2 regions of the Arthrobacter sp. SAFR-044 genome follow, and region 2 is predicted to be linked to the other one. Evidence: riboswitches for the same ligand, from Rfam matches in the RefSeq annotation. Region 2 holds a riboswitch; the other holds the start of a gene.
The links. Region 2 has a riboswitch for glycine ahead of ACR65J_RS20845 (methylenetetrahydrofolate reductase). Riboswitches for the same ligand answer to the same signal wherever they lie in the genome.
Positions count from the first base shown of each region.

Region 1 (15,976 bases), on a different contig from region 2:
TCTGGCCGCTGGGGACCTTCAGGGTGCCTGCATCCAGGTACGGCTTGAGCGTGTCCATGGCGCCGGTCCAGAAGAAGTTGGCGTTGTTGTCGTCGGGGCTGCCGGCGAAGAGCTCGATGTTGAAGGGGCCCTTGCCGTCCACCTTCTTGCCGGTGGCATCGACGAGGCCCAGCCCGGTCAGCAGCGAGGTGGCCTGCTGGACACCCACGGTGTAGTTGTCGAACGTGGTGTAGTAGTCGACGTTCGGGGTGCCGTTGATGAGGCGGTCGTACGCGATGACCTTGACGTTCTGCTCCTTGGCCTTGGCCAGGACGTCAGTCAGGGTGGTGCCGTCAATGGCGGCGATGATCAGGGCCTTGGCGCCCTTGGTCAGCATGTTCTCGATCTGCGAAACCTGGGTGGGGATATCGTCATTGGCGAACTGGAGGTCCGTCTTGTAGCCGAGGTCCTTCAGGGACTTCTCCACGTTCGCTCCGTCAGCGATCCACCGTTCGGACGTCTGCGTGGGCATCGAAATGCCTACCAGCGAATCGCTGGGCTTGGCGGCACTGCTGGATTCGCTGGCCCCGCCACGGGAGCCGCAACCGGTGGCGCCCACCGTCAGGGCGAGGACAAGGGCCACCGCGCCCATCAGTTTTTTGATTCTCACCATTTTCTCCTTCCGCGGCAGCACTGCCGCGAAGTGTTGGTGGACCGGGCAGCACCGCTGCTCCCTGGTCCTGGCCACATTGTTGATGTGTCGGTTCAATATAGACCCATTTGTGAACGCTAACAAGAGTGCGCGACGGGAATTTCGAAAACCTTTCGGGTTCATTGACTTCTGGTTTGTTAGCGTTCACACTTGCTGCAGCACGTAGCTCCACCCTGACCCCTACAAAACCCGGTAACGAGGCCCATGCCTCCCGGACGGAGGCAACCCCATGCCAGATGCGCTGTTCACTTCCAGCTCCGAGTCCCGCCATGACCATTGCGTCATTGGGGTGGACTACGGAACCCTTTCAGGCCGTGCCGTGGTGGTGCGGGTCCGTGACGGCAAGGAACTTGGGAGTGCGGTCCATGAGTATCCGCACGCAGTGGTTACCGATGCCCTGCCCAAGGACCCAGCGGGCGCAGGATCCGACGGACAAGCCGCAAGGCTTCCCGGGGAATGGGCGCTGCAGGTGCCCAACGACTACCGGGAGGTCCTGCGGACCGCCGTCCCCGCCGCGGTGGCGGACGCCGGGATCGACCCTGCCGCCGTCGTCGGCATTGCCACGGATTTCACTGCCTGCACCATGGTCCCGGTCAAGGCGGACGGCACACCCCTCAACGAACTGCCCGGCTTCGCCAACCGCCCGCACGCCTACGTGAAGCTCTGGCGCCACCACGCTGCGCAGGGCCAGGCCGACCGGATCAACCGGCTTGCCGCCGAACGGGGGGAGGACTGGCTTCCCCGCTACGGGGGCCTGATCTCCTCTGAATGGGAGTTCGCCAAGGGGCTGCAGCTGCTGGAGGAGGACCCGGAGGCCTACGCCGCGATGGACCACTGGGTGGAGGCGGCGGACTGGATCGTCTGGCAGCTCTGCGGCCGGTATGTCCGCAACGCCTGCACTGCCGGCTACAAGGGCATCTACCAGGATGGCCGGTATCCTTCCGAAGAGTTCCTGGCCGCCCTGAACCCGGACTTCAAGGACTTTGTCAGCTCCAAGCTGGAGCACACCATCGGCCAGCTGGGGGACGCCGCCGGCACCCTTACGGCGGAGGCAGCGGCCTGGACCGGGCTGCCGGAGGGCATCGCGGTGGCCGTGGGAAACGTTGACGCCCATGTCACGGCCCCGGCCGCGAAGGCTGTGGAATCCGGCCAGCTGGTGGCGATCATGGGCACCTCCACCTGCCACGTCATGAACGGCAGCGAGCTGCGCGAGGTGCCGGGAATGTGCGGTGCCGTGGATGGTGGAATCGTGCCGGGCCTGTGGGGTTACGAGGCCGGACAGTCAGGCGTGGGCGACATCTTCGGCTGGTTCACCAAGTACGGCGTCCCGCCCGAATATCACCAGGCTGCCAAGGACGCCGGACTGGGGATTCACGAGTACCTCACCGAACTGGCATCCCGGCAGGCCATCGGACAGCACGGCCTGATCGCGCTCGACTGGCATTCCGGCAACCGTTCGGTCCTGGTGGACCACGAGCTTTCGGGCATGGTGGTGGGCCAGACCCTGGCCACCAGGCCGGAGGATACCTACCGCGCGCTGCTGGAAGCCACAGCCTTTGGAACCCGCACCATCGTGGACGCCTTCCGCGACGCCGGGGTCCCGGTCAAGGAATTCATCGTGGCCGGCGGCCTGCTCAAGAACAGGCTCCTGATGCAGATCTATGCAGACGCCACCGGCCTGCAGCTGTCCACCATCGGCTCGGAACAAGGTCCGGCCCTGGGATCGGCCATCCACGCCGCCGTCGCAGCGGGCGAATACGCGGACATCCGTGCGGCCGCCGCGGCCATGGGCGCCGAGCCCGGGGAGGTCTACACGCCAATTCCCGAAAACGCGGCCGCCTACGAAGAACTGTTCCAGGAATACAAGGCCCTCCACGACTACTTCGGCCGGGGCGGTAACGACGTGATGCACCGGCTCAAGGCCATCCAGCGCAAAGCCGCCCAAGCGGCCCAGCCTGGCGCAGGCGCCGTGTCCGAAGCACCCGTGGGGGTGTCCGCATGACCGCCGGAACAGGCGCCGGAACCGGTCTCCTGGAAACCATTGCCCGGGTCCGGGCGGAGGTGTGCGCCCTGCACGCGGAGCTGACCCGGTACGGACTGGTGGTGTGGACCGCCGGCAACGTTTCGGCCCGCGTTCCCGGCACCGACCTCATGGTCATCAAGCCCTCCGGCGTCTCGTACCAGGACCTGACCCCGGAGCAGATGATTGTCACCGACCTGTATGGCACCCCGGTCAGGGGCACCAACCTTGGTGGGGGCGGCACGGTGGACTGGGGCAATCCCGCGCTGTCGCCGTCGTCGGACACGGCCGCGCACGCCTACGTGTACCGGCACATGCCGGAGGTGGGAGGGGTGGTGCACACGCACTCCACGTATGCCACCGCGTGGGCTGCCCGGGGAGAAGCCATTCCGTGCGTGCTGACCATGATGGGGGACGAGTTCGGCGGGTCCATCCCCGTGGGCCCGTTCGCGCTGATCGGTGACGACTCGATCGGCCACGGCATCGTGGAAACGCTGAAGAATTCCAAGTCCCCTGCGGTCCTGATGCAGAACCACGGCCCGTTCACCATCGGCAAGGACGCCCGGTCCGCCGTGAAGGCCGCTGTCATGTGCGAGGAAGTGGCCCGCACCGTGCACGTTTCCCGGCAGCTGGGCGAGCCGCTGCCCATCGGCCAGGACCACATCGACTCCCTTTACGCCCGCTACCAGAACGTTTACGGCCAATAACCGGCCCAAAACTCTTCCCAGGAGAATTCATGAGCACCGCAGCAACCACGTCCCTCGACGGCTACGAAGTCTGGTTCCTTACGGGCAGCCAGCACCTCTACGGGGAGGAAGTCCTCAAGCAGGTGGCCGCCCAATCGCAGGAGATCGCCAACCAGCTCAATGCCTCCTCGTCGGTTCCCGTGCGGATCGTGTGGAAGCCGGTCCTGACCGACTCCGATGCCATCCGGCGCACCGCGCTGGAGGCGAACTCGGATGACTCGGTCATCGGAGTGACGGCCTGGATGCACACCTTCAGCCCGGCCAAGATGTGGATCCAGGGCCTGGACCTGCTGCGCAAGCCCCTGCTGCACCTGCATACGCAGGCCAACCGCGACCTGCCGTGGGCGGACATCGATTTCGATTTCATGAACCTGAACCAGGCCGCGCACGGCGACCGCGAGTTCGGCTACATCCAGTCCCGCCTGGGCATCGCCCGGAAGACCGTCGTCGGGCACGTCTCCAACCCCGAGGTGGCACGCCAAGTGGGTTCGTGGCAGCGGGCCGCCGCCGGCTGGGCCGCCGTCCGGAGCCTGAAGCTCACCCGCTTCGGCGACAACATGCGCAACGTGGCCGTGACCGAAGGCGACAAAACCGAGGCCGAGCTGCGTTTCGGCGTCGCGGTCAACACCTGGTCCGTCAACGAGCTCGCCGATGCCGTCCACGGTGCTGCGGAGTCCGACGTCGACGCCCTGGTGGCCGAGTATGAGGACCTTTACGACGTGGTGCCGGAGCTCCGCGCAGGCGCGGCCCGGCACGACTCCCTGCGGTACGGCGCCCGGATCGAACTGGGCCTGCGGTCCTTCCTGGAAGGCAACGGCTCCGCCGCGTTCACCACCTCCTTCGAGGACCTCGGCGCCCTCCGCCAGCTTCCCGGCCTGGCCGTGCAGCGGCTCATGGCCGCCGGTTACGGGTTCGGCGCCGAAGGCGACTGGAAGACCGCCATCCTGGTCCGGGCCGCCAAGGTCATGGGCGCCGGCCTGCCCGGCGGCGCCTCCCTCATGGAGGACTACACCTACCACCTGGAACCCGGCTCCGAGAAGATCCTGGGCGCCCACATGCTCGAGGTCTGCCCCTCCCTCACGGCAGCAAAGCCGCGGCTGGAAATCCACCCCCTGGGTATCGGCGGCAAAGAAGACCCCGTCCGCCTGGTGTTCGACGCCGACGCCTCCCCGGGCGTCGTCGTCGCCCTGTCCGACATGCGCGACCGTTTCCGCCTGGTGGCCAACGCCGTCGACGTCGTCCCGCTCGACCAGCCGCTGCCCAACCTCCCCGTGGCCCGCGCCCTGTGGGAGCCGAAGCCGGACTTCGCCACCTCCGCCGCCGCCTGGCTCACCGCCGGCGCCGCCCACCACACCGTGCTCTCCACCCAGGTGGGCATGGACGTCTTCGAGGACTTCGCCGACATCGCCAAAACGGAACTGCTCACCATCGACGAAGACACCACCATCCGCCAGTTCAAGAAGGACCTGAACTGGAACGCCGCCTACTACAAACTGGCCGGTGGGATCTGATCCAGTGCCACCGGTGAGGTCCCGGCCACGCCGGCCGCCATGGACAGGAACCCCGTGACGGACGGCAGGCCACGCCGCCTGCCCCGGCTCGAGGACGTGGCGGAACTGGCCGGGGTCTCGCACCAGACCGTCTCACGGGTGGTCAACAACCACCCCAACGTCAGCCCCGGGACCCGCGGGAAGGTGGAAGCGGCGATTGCCGCACTCGGCTACCGCCGCAACACCGCCGCGCGGAGCCTGGTCACCCGGCGCTCGCAGACCATCGGCGTCCTGGGCAGCGAGCTCTCGCAGTACGGCCCTGCCAACACCCTGCTGGGGGTGGAACGTGCGGCGCGGGATGCTGGATACTTCGTCAGCGTCGCGGCGCTGCGGGAGGTCAACCGGGACGCGATCCTGGACGCCGTCCGGCACTTCCTGGACCAGTCGGTGGACGGAATCGTGGTGATCGTTCCGCACTTGGAGACGCTGGCCGCCCTGGCGGTACTGCCCATCGGAGTACCGGTGGTGGCCGTGGGTCCCACCGGAAATGACACCGTGGGCGGCGTCAAGGTGGACCAGCACCGCGGGGCCGAACTGGCAGTGGAACACCTCATCGGGCAGGGGCACGTCCGGATCGGACACGTCGCGGGGCCCCAGGAATGGATCGACGCCGTGGCCCGCGCCAACGGCTGGCGGGACGCCCTGGCCTCCGCCGGACTCACCGCAGACCTGATTGCCGAGGGGGACTGGAGTGCGGGCAGCGGTTATGAGATCGGCAGGCGGCTGGCAGCCGGCGGCCATGCCACTGCCCTTTTCGTCGGCAACGACCAGATGGCGCTGGGGGTCCTGCGCGCGCTGAACGAGGCGGGCATCAGGGTGCCGCAGGACGTATCCGTGGTGGGCTTCGACGACCAGCCCGAGGCCGGCTATTTCAGTCCGCCCCTCACCGTGGTCCGGCAGGACTTTGAAGAGCTGGGCCGCCGGTGCATGGACATGATGCTCACGGCATTCGAGGGCATGGAGGGGCCACGGACCCTGGTGGTGGAGCCTGAACTGGTCCTGCGCAGCAGCACGGCCCCGCCCGGGCGGTAACGTCAGCGTCGCCGGAATCAATCGTCGCCGTTAATCCGGCGGAGACCGCGGCGAAACGTGGCCACAACAATGGCTGCGTAGGTTTCAGGCATGACGGCTACCCTGTACGTCCGGCTCCGCGACTGGCTGCTGGACACTTTCACCTACGAGTCCGAATCCGATGCCGCCGACGCCACCCGGTGGGGCTGGCTGCCGGCCCTAAGCGGAGTGACCATAGGGGCCGGCCAGGCCCGCTCGGAGCACGCAGGAGAAGTGCCTGGAACGGGCCCAATGTCTGGTTAAGCACACTATTGCGCCGGTAGCGGGATAATGCCCTAAACTGCTTCACTGAGGTGCCTGAAATGGCGCTGCGCAGCAACGAAAGTGAACATGCTATGGCTACCGATTACGATGCTCCACGCAAGCAGGAAGAAGAGTCGCCGGCCGACTCTCTCGAGGCCCTCCAGGCATCACGGAGCGGCAGCGCGCAGACCGCGGTTATCGATGTCGACGAGAACGACACCGCCGAAGGTATCGACCTGCCCGGCGCCGACCTTTCCAATGAGGAACTGACCGTCATTGTGGTCCCCGAGCAGTCTGACGAGTTCACCTGCTCGTCGTGCTTCCTGGTCCGCCACCGGTCGCAGGTTGCCCGCGAGAAGGACGGCCTGAAGTACTGCCGCGACTGCGAAGGCTAAATTTCCATCCTGCTTTTCCCGGCGCCGGCCATCTCCCCGAGGTGGCCGGCGCTGCTTTGTCCCCCGCCGCTTTGTCCCGCGCCGCCGTCGTTATCAAAATGACCCTCGTTTCCGCCCGCGAACGCTCCTACGCTGGAAGCATCCAACGGCTCTTATTTTGGATGGCACGGCATGAAGAAGTTCATTATGTGGCTTGTGGCAGTCCTGTTCGCCGCAGGCCTGGGTTTGGTGGTTCCGGGGGCCGCCTCGGCAACCACGTCGTACTGCGGACTCACTTGGGGTTCGCTGATGAAATCCGACGGCGCCATGAGCGGCGCGCCCGTCACCGACGTCCGGACCGGGCAGCACTACTGCTTCGACCGGCTGGTGGTTGACCTGGGCGGCTCGCCGGCACCCGGCTACACCGTCCGCTACGTCCCGCAGGTTATCCAGGACGGCTCGGGGGCGGTCGTGCCAACGCGGGGCGGCGCCCGGCTGCAGGTGGTCGTCAAAGCGCCGGCCTATGACAATAACGGGCAGTCCACCTACACCCCCGCCGACAAGGCTGAGCTCTCCAACGTTTCGGGTTACCAGACCTTCCGCCAGGTGGTCTGGGCCGGAAGCTTCGAGGGCCAGACCACCATTGGCCTGGGCGTCCGTGGCCGCCTGCCGTTCCGGGTGTTCACGCTTGACGGTCCGGGCTCCGGCTCCCGCCTGGTGGTGGACGTGGCGCACTACTGGTGAGCCATCCGTCGTCGGCGACAACAAAGGTGCCGTGCCCCTGGCAGGGGCACGGCACCTTTCTGTTGGGGCCTTATTCCGGAATTACCAGCGCGGGGGTGTCCTGCTTGAGGGTTTCCCCGCGGAAGAAGCCCGGGTGCGTGCGGGACACGACCAGCATGACCACGGCGCCCAGGGCGAGGATGCCAATGCCAAGGATGAACACCAGGCCCACGCCGAACACCTCGGAACCGCTGCCGAACTCGGGTGCGAGGCTGTCCACGGCGGTCTGGACGAACACCACGAACAGCCCCACGCCGCCCACCACCGGGCAGACCAGCCGGAGCACAAAGTGGCGCACGCTGTTGAACAGGCTGTGGCGGAAGTACCAGGTGCAGGCCAGCGCGGTAAGTCCGTAGTAGAAGCAGATCATCAGGCCCAGGGCCAGGATGGTGTCGTTCAGGACGTTCTCGCTGACCACATGCATCACTGCGTAGAACCCCGCTGACATGACGCCGGCGGCGATGGTGGCGAAGCCCGGCGTCGAAAACTTCCTGCTGATCCGGCTGAAGGGCTCGGGCAGAGCGCCGTAGTGGGCCATGGCCAGCAGGCTGCGCGACGGCGACATGAAGGTGGACTGCAGGGAGGCGGCAGAGCTGGAGAGCACGGCGAGGGACATCAGGATGGCGAACGGGCCCATGATGGGGGAGGCCAGCGCCGTGAAGATGTTCTCGTGGTTTTCGGCGTTGTTCAGGCCGTTGCCGGTATCGCCGACGCCGGCGAACATCATGGTGGCGATGCTGACCAACAGGTAGATGGCCAGGACGATGACGGCGGTCAGGGTGCCCGCAACGCCGGCGGTCTTCTTGCCGTTGGCCGTTTCCTCATTGACCGTCAGGCAGACGTCCCAGCCCCAGTACACGAAGATGGACAGGGAGATGCCGGCGGCGATCTGCCCGAACGTTTCGATCCTGGTGACGTCGAACCAGTCCCAGCTGAAGGGGATGGCTGTTTCCGATGTCGACCAGTTGGCAAAGGCCATGGCGACGAACAGGCCCAGCACCAGCAGCTGGAAGCCCACCAGGCTGTACTGCACCAACTTGGTGGTGTGCAGGCCGCGGTAGCTGACCCAGACGGCCAGCGCCACGAAGACGAAGCAGGTGATGACGTTCAACGCTTTGTTGTCCGCCAGTTCCGCCAGCTCGGGGGAGCCGGTGAGCTGGGAGAGGAAAAGGTAGAAGAAGTCGACGGCGACGCCGGCCAGGTTGGACAGCACGATGATGTTGGCGGCCAGCAGGCCCCAGCCGCCCATCCAGCCGATCCAGGGGCCGAACGCCTTGGTCACCCAGGTGAAGGTGGTGCCGCTGTCCGGGGAGTCGGCGTTGAGCTCCCGGTAGGCGAGCGAGACCAGGATCATCGGAATGAACCCGATCAGGAAGATGACGGGCAGCTGGAGGCCGGCTTCGTTGACGGTGGGTCCGAGTGCGCTGGTGAGGGTATAGGCAGGGGCGATGGTTGAAATGCCCAGGACGACGACGGCCAGGAGTCCGAGCTGGCCGCCCTTGAGTCCCTTGGCGCTGACGCCGTCCGCGGACGGCGCGTGGGCGTCCGGACCGGGTTTGGCCGTACTGGTGCGGATTATCTCTGTCATGGCACCACTTTCTGGAAGGCTGTGAGACGGAGGTCACTATATGAATGGCGTTCATTTAGTATGCGGGTGCCGCCGCTGTGATGCAAGACGCAATATGAATCCCATTCGTTTATGACTCACTTTCGAAATTAGTAAGCTCACTGAGAAATTGCCTTTGGCCCTGCCGCCACGCCGTCCACGGCTGGTAGCGTCTGCCGTACTGGACCAATTGAGGAGGATGCATGAAAGCTTCACCGACGCTGACCAACAACCTGCAGGCTGTCCTGGCGGACCTGATCGAGCTCCATGTCCAGGGCAAGCAGGCGCACTGGAATATCGTGGGCACCAACTTCCGCGACCTTCACCTGCAGCTTGATGAGATCGTGGACGCCGCCCGCCAGTTCGCCGACGACACTGCAGAGCGCATGCGTGCCCTGCACGCGCTTCCCGATGGCCGCAGCTCCACCGTTGCCGAAACCACCAGCCTGGCCCAGTTCCCTGACGGGCTCATCAGCACCAGGGATGCCATTGAGCGGATCGTTGCCGCCATGGAAGCTGCCGTTGGCACCATGCGGAAAGTCCATGACGAAGTGGATGAGGAAGACCCCACCTCCGCGGACCTCCTGCACGAGTTCATCGCCAGGCTGGAGCAGTTCGCCTGGATGGTGCAGGCGGAAAACATGAAGCCCACCGCCAAGGTCACGGCCGCTGATTCCAAGTAGCGCACGTCCCGAGGGGCGTTCGGCGCCGGGGTTGCCCCGGCGCCGGACGCCTTTTTAACGCTGCCCACCGGCCTGGGCTGGGTGCTGCTACGTCGCTTTGGGCACTTTCCGAAGGACGACGGCGGCCAGGACTGCCGCCGTCGACATCAGTACCAGCGCAATCGCGGCAGTGATGTGCACGCCGGAATCGAACGCGGCCGCTGCGGCGGCGCGGACCGCGGCGGCGAGTGAATCCGGCAGCAGATTGGCCGCCTCTACCGCGCCGGCCAGCGTTTCCCCTGCGTTGTGCAGTGAGGCTCCGGGCAGCATGGCCTCCAGTCCCGCCGGCAGCCGAAGGTTTTGCTGGTAGGACGCCGTCAGGATGGAGCCCAGCACTGCGGTCCCCAGCAGCGAGCCAACTTCGTAGCCGGTCTCGGAAATCGCCGCCGCAGCTCCTGATTTGGCTGGCGGGGCCGAGCCGAGGATGAGGTCGTTCGAGATGGTTTCCGCCGTCCCCACGCCAAGCGCCAGGACCAGCAGCGCCGCCAGCAGGAGCGAGGGCCCGCCGTCGTGGTTTCCGAAAGCCACCATGCTGTAGCCGCATGCGCTGAAGGCCAGGCCCAAAGCCACCACGTATCCGGGGCGGACCTTACGAACCAGTGGCACCGCCACCAGGCCTGCCGCCACCGTGGCTGCCAGCGCCGGGATCATGGCAACGCCCGCTGCCGAAGGAGTCATTCCTTCGAGGAGTTGGAGGTGCTGGGCAAGGAACAGTATGAACCCGTTGAAGGAAAACAGGGCAAGGATATTGGCGCTGATGGCCATGCTGAATACCCTGTTCCGGAACAAGGACATGTCCAGCAGTGGGTGCTCCAGCCGGTACTGCCGCCGCACGAAAACGACGCCCATGGCCAGTCCGAAAGTAATGGTGGCCAGCCCGGCAGGGCCCGGACCTTCGGTGGCCACGGACTTGATGCCGTAGACCGCGGGCACCATGACCAGCATGGAGAGCAGGATGCTTGGGATATCCACCTTGCCCGGCGCGGGGTCCCTGGATTCCGGAATGAGGGCCGGCCCCAGCGCCAGCAGGGGGAGCATGAGCGGCACGGCCACCAGGAAGACGGCGCCCCACCAGAAGTGCTCCACCAGCCATCCGCCCAGGATTGGCCCCAGGGCGGCGCCGCCGGAAAAGCCTGCGGCCCAGATGGCAACGGCCAGCCTCCTGCGGTTGGGCTCAGGAAAGATGTTGCGGATCAGCGACAAGGTGGACGGCATCAGCATGGCGCCGAAGAATCCCAGCGCGGCGCGCCCGGCGACCAGCCACTCCGCGGTGGGGGCAAAGGCTGTAGCGGCGGAGAGCCCGGCAAAGCCCATGCTGCCGATAACCAGCAGCCGCCGGCGCCCTATCCGGTCGCCGAGGCTTCCCATTGACACCAGCAGCCCGGCCAGGACCAAGGGATAGGCGTCAATGATCCACAGCAGCTGCAGGCCGGTCGGTTCCAGGGCGCGGGCGATGGCAGGCAGGGCAAACGTCAGGGCCGTATTGTCCACCGCCACCAGCAGCACGGGAAACATCAGCAGCCCCAGCGCAAGCCAATCGCGCCACGGGCGGCGTGCAAGCGTGCTGTCCCCGTGGGTTTGAGGGGGGCTGAAAGAGATCGTCATAAAATAACTATACCGTCCGGACGGTATAGTTTCGAAGCGAGGCTATTCCGTTTTCCGTCCAGGCGGAGGGCATGATGGGGGTTATGCCCCGAAAGCCTGTAGCGCGTGATGCGGTCCTTGACGCCTTCGAGTCCCTGTTGATCGAAGTGGGGGAGCGGGCGGCAACCCTGGATGCCGTTGCCAAGAAGGCCGGAGTGTCCAAAGGGGGCCTCCTGTACCACTTCCCCAGCAAGGAAGCGCTCATCGCCGTGCTGCTTGACCGCCTTGAGGAACTGGCAAGGGCAGATGCCGATGCCATGGCTTCGGCCAACGAAGGTGCCGCCGCCTATTTCATCCGTTCCTCCGTCTGGGCGGATACTCCGCTGGACCGGTCCATCGTGGCCGCCACGCGGCTTGCCGAGGTGGCGCACCAGGAGACGCGCCAACGGTTCGCGGCCATCCAGCAGCGATGGCTGGACGAGATCGCAGCGGATGTGGGCCCCGGGCTGGCCAAGGCCGTCCTGTACATGGGAGACGGGTTGTACTTCAATGCGATGCTGTCCGTGGGCCCTGCGCCGGCAGGGGGAGCGGCCGCCGATGTGGAGGAGCTTCTCGCGGCATTGGAGCGGCTCCGCAGGTAGTTCCGCCATTTGCCGGGAGGGGTTGTGGCGTAGGACAATGGAGAGTTGTGAGGGCTGTCACCGGCCGTCATAATCCAACAACTGAATAGCCTTTGATCTGCGGCGGGAGAGTCCTGCCCGAAGTACAGGCAGGCGCCGTAGGAGCAAATCCTCCCCAGGAATCTCGCAGGCCCCTGTACCGCCGCGGCGAGGCGCCTCTGGAAAGCAGCAGGCAGTTATCTGGACTCCCCTCGGGAGCGAAACGACTGTTGTGCTCACCGACGGTGCAAGCGGGTCCTGCCCAGGCAGGCAACGCGGAAACTCTCAGGTCCAATACAGAGCGGGGAGGGACCCGAATAGCTGTGGCGTACCCTGCGCCGCCTGAAAAAATGGAGTTCCTTCGTGTCGGTTACCCCAGCCTCCACCACCTTCGTAGACCGCCATATCGGCGCACGCCACCAGGACGACGTCGACACCATGCTCAAAGCCGTTGGCTACGGCACGGTGGATTCCCTGGTTGATACCGCCGTTCCCAAGGTCATCCGCCAGGAAACCGCCCTCCGCCTGCAGGATGCCCTCAGCGAAGTTGAAGTGCTTGCGGAACTGCGCAGGCTCGCCGCCAAGAACAAGACCGCCGTCCAGTTGATCGGCCAGGGCTACTACGACACCATCACCCCTGCCGTGATACGCCGGAACATCCTCGAGGCCCCGGCCTGGTACACCGCCTACACTCCGTACCAGCCTGAGATTTCCCAGGGCAGGCTCGAGGCGCTGCTGAACTTCCAGACCATGGTCCAGGACCTGGTGGGCCTGCCCATCGCCAACGCCTCGCTGCTGGATGAAGCGACCGCCGTGGCCGAGGCCGTGCTGCTGATGCGCCGCTCCAACAAGACCAAGCCTGCAGCGGACGGCAAGACTGTCCTGGACATCGACGTGCTGCCGCAGACCATCGCGATCGTCAAGGGCCGCGCCGAGGCGCTCGGCTTCGAAGTTGAGGTCGCCGACCTGTCCAACGGCCTGCCCGACGGCGACATCAATGGCATCGTGCTCCAGCAGCCCGGAGCCTCCGGCCGGGTCTGGGACCAGTCCGCCACTGTTGCGGCGGCGAAGGACCGCGGTGCACTGGTCACCGTGGCCGCTGACCTGCTGGCCCTGACCCTGATCACCCCTCCGGGCGAGCAGGGCGCCGACATCGCTGTCGGCTCCACGCAGCGCTTCGGCGTGCCGTTGTTCTTCGGCGGCCCGCACGCCGCCTACATGGCCGTCCGCAAGGGCCTGGAGCGTTCGCTGCCCGGCCGCCTGGTGGGCGTGTCCAAGGACGATGCAGGGGTTCCCGCGTACCGCCTGGCGCTGCAGACCCGCGAGCAGCACATCCGCCGCGAGAAGGCCACGTCCAACATCTGCACGGCGCAGGCCCTGCTGGCCATCGTCTCCTCCATGTATGCCGTCTACCACGGCCCCGACGGACTGAAGGCCATTGCCGAGGCGGCGCACCGCCACGCGCGTACCCTGGCCACCTCGCTCGCAGCCGCGGGCGTGGAGGTGCTGCACTCGAGCTTCTTCGACACGCTGACCGTCCGCGTCCCCGGCCGCGCTGCAGCGCTTGTCGCCGATGCCGAGGCACGTGGAATCAACCTGCGTTCCGTCGACGCCGACACGGTTGGCATCTCTCTGGATGAAACCACGACGGTGGCCATCGTCGCCGACGTCGCGGACGTCTTTGGCGCTTCCGTTGCCGCGGCTGACGGCTTCGGACTGGAGGCCGCCGTCGAACGTTCCTCCGCGTACCTGCAGCACCCGGTGTTCAACACGCACCGGTCCGAAACGCAGCTGCTGCGCTACATCAGGAAGCTGTCGGACCGGGACCTGGCGCTGGACCGCACCATGATCCCGCTGGGCTCGTGCACCATGAAGCTGAACGCCACCGCCGAGATGGAGGCCATTTCCTGGCCGGAGTTCGCCTCCATCCACCCCTTCGCGCCGGACTCCCAGACCGAAGGCTGGCGTGAACTGATCGCCGATCTGGAGGCGGACCTGACCGCGATCACCGGCTACGACCAGGTGTCCATCCAGCCGAACGCCGGATCGCAGGGCGAGCTCGCGGGCCTGCTGGCCATCCGCGGCTACCACCACTCCCGCGGGGAAGAGCAGCGCAACGTCTGCCTGATTCCTGCCTCGGCCCACGGCACCAACGCGGCCTCCGCCGTCCTGGCGGGCATGAAGGTGGTCGTGGTGGCTACGGCCGCGGACGGCACCATCAACCATGATGACCTGACGGCCAAGATCGAAGCCAACAAGGATGTCCTGTCCTGCATCATGATCACGTACCCGTCCACGCACGGGGTGTACGACGGGGACGTCCGCGAGGTCTGCGATGCCGTGCACGCAGCCGGAGGACAGGTCTACATCGACGGCGCCAACCTGAACGCCCTGGTGGGCCTGGCCCAGCCCGGTAAGTTCGGCGGCGACGTCTCGCACCTGAACCTGCACAAGACCTTCTGCATCCCGCACGGCGGCGGCGGGCCCGGCGTCGGACCCGTGGCAGCCAAGGCGCACCTGGCACCGTTCATGCCGGGCGACGCCACCACCTGGACCCCTGGGTCCGGCGCCACTGACGTGCCGATTGCGGCGTCCCGGTTCGGCTCTGCAGGCGTGCTGCCCATTTCCTGGGCCTACGTGAAGCTGATGGGCGGCGAAGGGCTGACCGAGGCCACCAAGTCAGCCCTGCTGGCAGCGAACTACGTTGCCTCCCGCCTGAACGAGTATTTCCCGGTCCTCTACACCGGCGAAGGCGGCCTCGTGGCGCACGAATGCATTCTGGACCTGCGCGAGTTGACCGCGAAGACCGGCGTTACGGCCGAGGATGTGGCCAAGCGCCTCATCGACTTCGGCTTCCACGCGCCCACCCTGGCGTTCCCGGTGGCAGGCACCTTGATGGTGGAACCCACGGAGTCCGAGGACCTGGGCGAGATCGACCGCTTTATCGAGGCCATGATTACCATCCGCAAGGAAATCGACCAGGTGGCCAACGGCGACTTCTCCGTGGCGGACTCACCCCTGCGCCGCGCACCCCACACGGCAGCCGCCGTCGTCAGCTCCGACTGGGACCGCGCCTACCCGCGGGAACAGGCAGCCTTCCCTGCCCACCACAAGCAGGACAAGTACTTCCCGCCGGTGGGACGGATCGACGGCGCCGCAGGCGACCGCAACCTGATCTGCTCCTGCCCGCCGCTCGAAGAGTTCGAGAACTGAGGGCTGCCACCATGACCGAGAAATACACCGCGCTGTACGAGGAGCACAAGAAGCTGGGCGCCTCCTTCACCGGCTTCGGCGGCTGGCAGATGCCATTGAAGTACAGCTCCGAACTGGCCGAACACCACGCGGTTCGAAAGGCCGCAGGCCTGTTCGACCTCTCCCACATGGGCGAAGTCTGGGTCACCGGTCCGGACGCTGCGGCCTTCCTCGACTTCGCCCTGGTGGGGAAGATCTCCGCCCTGGCGGTCGGCAAGGCCAAGTACTCGCTGATCTGCAACGAGGACGGCGGGATCATCGACGACCTCATCACCTACCGCCGTCCCGCCGCTGAAGACGGCACGGACGTCTTCCTGGTGGTGCCCAATGCAGGCAACGCCGCGGTGGTGGCGGCAGCCCTGCAGGAACGGGTCGCTGGGTTTGACGTGCTGGTGGAGGACGCCTCTGCCGGTACCTCGCTGGTGGCAGTGCAGGGCCCCAGTGCCCAGGAACTCCTGTTGCGCCTGGTCCCGGCCGCACAGCACTCCCTGGTGACGGAGCTGAAGTACTACGCCGCCGTGGAGGTTCCGTTTCTGGTGGGCGGCGCCGGCAAGGAACTCCTGCTCGCACGCACCGGGTATACCGGTGAGGACGGGTTCGAGATCTTCGTGGACAACGCAGACGCCCCCGCACTCTGGCAGGCACTGGTCGCCATTGCCGACGAAGGGGAACTGA
Region 1 is NZ_JBPFDN010000022.1:19,041-35,016, forward strand. Features, by position in the region: gene chvE (multiple monosaccharide ABC transporter substrate-binding protein) at 1-652, opposite strand, end outside; gene araB (ribulokinase) at 921-2,693, shown strand; gene ACR65J_RS20685 (L-ribulose-5-phosphate 4-epimerase) at 2,690-3,418, shown strand; gene araA (L-arabinose isomerase) at 3,448-4,968, shown strand; gene ACR65J_RS20695 (LacI family DNA-binding transcriptional regulator) at 5,008-6,039, shown strand; gene ACR65J_RS20700 (hypothetical protein) at 6,130-6,321, shown strand; gene ACR65J_RS20705 (DUF4193 domain-containing protein) at 6,414-6,716, shown strand; gene ACR65J_RS20710 (AMIN-like domain-containing (lipo)protein) at 6,888-7,439, shown strand; gene ACR65J_RS20715 (APC family permease) at 7,510-9,066, opposite strand; gene ACR65J_RS20720 (Dps family protein) at 9,288-9,767, shown strand; gene ACR65J_RS20725 (MFS transporter) at 9,855-11,411, opposite strand; gene ACR65J_RS20730 (TetR/AcrR family transcriptional regulator) at 11,495-12,031, shown strand; glycine riboswitch at 12,125-12,222, shown strand; glycine riboswitch at 12,253-12,359, shown strand; gene gcvP (aminomethyl-transferring glycine dehydrogenase) at 12,413-15,262, shown strand; gene gcvT (glycine cleavage system aminomethyltransferase GcvT) at 15,274-15,976, shown strand, end outside.
Region 1: another riboswitch for glycine. It lies ahead of gcvP (aminomethyl-transferring glycine dehydrogenase); the one in region 2 lies ahead of ACR65J_RS20845 (methylenetetrahydrofolate reductase).

Region 2 (5,247 bases):
AATCGGCACCGGCCTGTTCATGGGTTCCGGCAAGACCATCTCGGCCGCCGGCCCCTCAGTGATCTTCGTGTACATGATCATCGGCTTCATGCTGTTCTTCGTCATGCGTGCCATGGGTGAACTGCTGCTCAGCAACCTCAACTACAAGTCCTTCAGTGACTTTGCCGCTGACCTGCTGGGCCCGTGGGCCGGCTTCTTTACGGGCTGGACCTACTGGTTCTGCTGGGTGATCACCGGCATTGCGGACGTCATCGCCATCGCCGGGTACTCTCAGGAACTCTGGCCGGGGCTCCCGCTGTGGATCCCGGGCCTGGCAACGATTGCCATCCTCCTCCTGCTGAACCTCGCCACCGTCAAGGCATTCGGTGAGACCGAGTTCTGGTTCGCGCTGATCAAGATCATCGCCATCGCGGCCCTGATCATCGTGGGCCTCTTCATGATCTTCAGCGGTTTCCAGTCCGACGCCGGCCCTGCCACCTTCACCAACCTGTGGAGCCATGGCGGGTTCTTCCCGAACGAGTTCATGGGCTTCGTTGCCGGCTTCCAGATCGCAGTCTTCGCCTTCGTGGGCATCGAACTGGTGGGTACCACCGCTGCCGAGGCCAAGAACCCGGAGCGAAACCTGCCCAAGGCCATCAACTCCATCCCCATCCGCGTGCTCCTCTTCTACGTGGGTGCCCTCATCATCCTGATGGCCGTCACCCCCTGGACCGAGTTCAGGGCCGGCCACAGCCCCTTCATTGCCATGTTCTCCCTGGCGGGGCTGGGCGCCGCCGCCACTGTAGTCAACCTCGTGGTGCTGAGCTCCGCGATGTCCTCCGCGAACTCCGGCATTTATTCGACCTCCCGCATGGTCTTCGGCCTTGCACAGGAAGGCGACGCCCCGGACGTCTTTGGCAAACTGTCCCGGCGGAAGGTACCCCAGAACGCACTGTTCCTTTCCTGCGTGCTGTTGCTGTCCGGCGTCGTCCTCATGTATGCGGGCCAGGACGTGGGCAAGGCCTTCGACATGGTGACCACCGTCTCCGCCGTCTGCTTCGTCTTTGTCTGGTCGATCATCCTGGCCAGCTACATTGCCTTCCGCCGCCGGCGGCCGCACCTGCACGAGGCGTCGAAGTTCAAGATGCCCGGCGGCGTTGCCATGGTCTGGGTGGTCTTCGCCTTCTTCGCCTTCGTGATCTGGACCCTCACCACCCAGCCGGACACCCTGGTGGCCCTGCTGGTCACCCCGGTGTGGTTCATCCTGCTCGGCGCTGCATGGTTCGTCCTCCGCCGCCGGCCCGCACACCAGGCCCGTTTCGCCACGTTCCAGGCTGAACTGCAGGCAGACCAGGACTTCTCTGACGCCGCAGCCGGCAAGGCTGTACGGCCGGGTGCCGCCGCAGAAGCGGGGGAAGAGCGGGTCAAGCGGTGATCGGCACCAAGGCCCGCCCCACCGGGACCGGCACATCCGAGGCAGACACCTTCGAGGCCGGGCGGCTCCAGTCCGTGACCCCGGAAACCGGCAGGGAATTCGTGCTGACGTTCCACTGCCTGGATGCCCTCGGCATTGTCCAGGCGGTGTCGGCATACCTGCTGGAACAGGAATGCTACATCGTGGACATCAAGCAATTCGGCGACAGGGCAAGCGGCCGGTTCTTCATGCGCATCCACGTAACCTCGCAGGTTGAGCTGGACCTTGCCCGCCTCCGGGCCGGTTTCGGTCAGGTGGCCCAGGAGTGGCAGATGGACTGGCGCCTGGAACGCCACGGACGCAAGCAGCCCATCCTGGTGATGGTCTCCAAATACGAGCATTGCCTCAACGACCTCCTGTTCCGCGCCCGCAGCGGTGAGCTGCCCGTGGAGATCGCCGCCGTGGTGTCAAACCACCCGGACCTGGAACCGCTTGCTACGTGGCACGGTGTTCCGTTCCACCACATTCCGGTGACCCCTGAAACGAAAGCGGATGCGGAAGGGCGCCTCCTGGGCCTGGTGGACCACTACGCCGTGGAACTGGTGGTGCTTGCCCGCTACATGCAGGTGCTCAGCGATGAGGCCACCACCCGCCTGAGCGGCAAGGCCATCAATATCCACCACTCGTTCCTGCCCAGCTTCAAGGGTGCCAAGCCCTACCACCAGGCCTACGAGCGCGGCGTCAAAACGGTGGGCGCCACTGCCCACTACGTCAACTCCGAGCTGGACGAGGGGCCGATCATTTCACAGCAGGTCATCGAGGTGGACCATACTTACTCCGCCTCGGACCTGGTCACGGTTGGCCGCGACGCCGAATGCAAGGCGCTAACGAATGCGGTCCGCTGGCACGCTGAAGGGCGGATCGTCCTCTCCGGCAACCGGACGGTCATCCTCCGCTAATTGCCGGTCCATCCATGCGGCCGGTGCCCGCACTCCTTCTGCCGGAGGGCAGGCACCGGCCGCAGTACCACCACATCTAAAGACAGCCTTTCGAGCTGTGGCGGGAGAGTTCTCCCGGCCATCACCGGGCAGGCGCCGTAGGAGCAAATCCTCCCCAGGAATCTCTCAGGCCCATGTACCGTCACGGCGAGGCGACTCTGGAAAGCAGCGCTGCTCAGCCAGCGCTCACCGACGGTGCAAGCAGGCCCTGGCAGGGTTTGCGGAATCTCTCAGGTCCAATACAGAGCGGGGAGGGACCCGATCCATGCCGTGCCACCCGTGGCCGGCCGAACCTGGAGTTCCTCATGACGATTCAATCCCTCATGCCATCAGCCGCTGCACCGATTCCCGCGGAAGGACAGGCCGGCAATGCCGGGACGGTACTGCCTGTCCGGATGCAGATCAATCCCACGGAGGGTATTGCCGCCCGCGTCCAGGCCGCGGTACCCGCCGGGACACAGCTGACGGTGACGTGCCTGCCCCGCCAAGGCGTGGGGACCACCATCCGCACGGCCATCGAGCTTGCCTACCTTGGCTTCGAGGTTGTCCCGCACCTGGCCGCACGAAGCATCGAAAGCCGTGAGCAACTGGCCGGCGTGGTCCGGAACTGCCACGACGCCGGCATCGCCGAAGTGTTCGCCGTCGGCGGTGACGCCGGGGAGCCGGCCGGTCCCTATGACAGCAGCCTTCCGTTGCTGGAGGACGTCGCGGAGGTGTCCGGCGGACGGATCCGGGCCGGAGTGGCGGGTTACCCCGAGAGGCACCCCGGCCACGGCGAACTGCACATGCTTGATGCCCTGCTGGAAAAGCAGCATCTGGCATCGTCAATGGTGACGCAGCTGTGCTTTTCGGCTCCCCGCATCCAGTGGTACGCCGAAACCCTGCGCCGGGAAGGGGTGACCCTGCCTGTATGGGCCGGAGTGGCTGGTAGCGTTCCCCGGGCCCAGTTGATTTTGCTTGCCACGAAGATCGGCGTGGGCCCGTCCCTCAAACTGCTGAACCGCCGCGGCCCCCTCGGCCGCCGACTGCTCCGTGGCGGCCACTACTCCTCCCAGTCAATCCTCGCGCAACTGCAGGACGGCGGAGCGGTGAAGGGTATCCACCTGTACACCTTCAACAACCTGCACGGTCTCAACAGCTAAAAGGGCCGGCGGCGCCAGCTGGAAGGCCGGCGGCCGGGGCTGCCTGTGGCGCGGAGCGGAAAGTTCAGCATGCTTAGTGTTTGTCCACATAGGATGGGATAAGCACGGCAGCCTACCCGCTGCAGGTCGATTTGAATGAAGGTGACCATGGCCAGGCGCAGCAATCCCGCAGTACGAATCGCACAGGAAACCGCCCACAACGCAATGTTCGATGCCGACGGCAAACCCAAACCCGGCGTCCACAACATGCTCCTGAAGGCGGTGCAGATCCAGCGGCCCCTGGTGGTGGCCTACATCCGCCGGCTGCAGAAGAAGCATCCGCGGGCCACCGCCGCGCAGCTGGCAGACATCGCGGAGCGTGACTACCTGCGGGCCGTGACCGGCGGGGGTGCGCTGGTGGGTGCCACCGCCGTCGTCCCTGGTGTGGGAACCGTGGCGTCGCTTGGGCTTTCCGCAGCCGCAACCGTCGGCTTCCTGGAGGCGACGGCCCTCTACGCGACCTCGCTGGCAGAGCTCCACGGCATCCGCCTCACCAATCCCGAGAAGGCCGGGACCATGGTCATGGCCATCATGCTTGGCGAGGAAGGGACCGCCCTGATGGGCACTCTCAGCGGCCAGGCGGCCGGCGGCGCCAAGCCCGCCGACGTCTGGGGAAACATGCTGTCCAAGTCCTCGATGCCGGGGTTCGGCAACGTCCGGAAGAGGATCCAGCACGCCTTCCTGAAGAACCTGCTCAAACGCCAGGGCACGGCACTGTTCGGCAGGGCCCTTCCCTTCGGCATAGGCGCGGTTGTGGGTGGAGCCGGTAACCTCGTGATGGGCCGTGCCGTGGCGCAGAACGCCAGGGAGGCGTTCGGGCCCATGCCGGATACCATTCCCGGGGAGCTGACCGCTGCTGCCGGGCCGGACAACCTGACCCTGGAAGGCAACATACTTGGATCTCAACGCTGACGTAGGCCAATCATTCGGATCCTGGACCGCGGGAGGCGATCCGGCGATGTTCCAGCTGGCCACCAGCGTTAACGTGGCGTGCGGCCTCCATGCAGGCGATCCCGTCACCATGCTGGACAGCTGCCGGGCGGCCTACGAGCTGGATGTCACCGTAGGTGCACACGTTGGCTACCGCGATCTGGCCGGCTTCGGCCGGCGCTCACTGGACATGAGCTTTGATGAGCTTTTTGGTGACGTGCTGTACCAGCTGGGCGCGCTCGACGGCGTCGCGCACGCCGTGGGTGCTTCGGTGGACTTCGTGAAACCGCACGGTGCGCTGTATGACACCCTGGTCCATGATGCCGAGCAGGCCTCCGCCCTGTTGGCGGCGGTGAACGCCTACGATCCGGGCCTTCCCATCCTGGGCTTCCCCGGCTCGGAGCTGTTGAAGCAGGCCAAGGAGGCAGGCCACCCCGTGTTCACCGAGGCTTTTGCTGACCGCGCCTATTTCGCCGACGGCACGTTGGTGCCGCTTTCGCGGGAAGACGCCCTACTGCACGACGTCGACACGATCGTCGAGCGGGCAGTTCGCCTGGCAACAAAAGGCGAAGTGGTGGCCATCGACGGGTCCTTGGTCGCGGTCCGGCCTGACTCGCTGCGTATCCACGGCGAGACTCCTGGCGCCGTGGAGGCTGCAGCCCACATTCGGGCAGGTCTTGAGGCCTCAGGCGTGGAGCTGGAGGCCTTCGCGTAGAAGGCGGTGGCGTGCTCCGGACCCAGTGAC
Region 2 is NZ_JBPFDN010000024.1:198-5,444, reverse strand. Features, by position in the region: gene cycA (D-serine/D-alanine/glycine transporter) at 1-1,414, shown strand, start outside; gene purU (formyltetrahydrofolate deformylase) at 1,489-2,352, shown strand; glycine riboswitch at 2,444-2,543, shown strand; gene ACR65J_RS20845 (methylenetetrahydrofolate reductase) at 2,697-3,533, shown strand; gene ACR65J_RS20840 (hypothetical protein) at 3,681-4,484, shown strand; gene ACR65J_RS20835 (LamB/YcsF family protein) at 4,468-5,217, shown strand.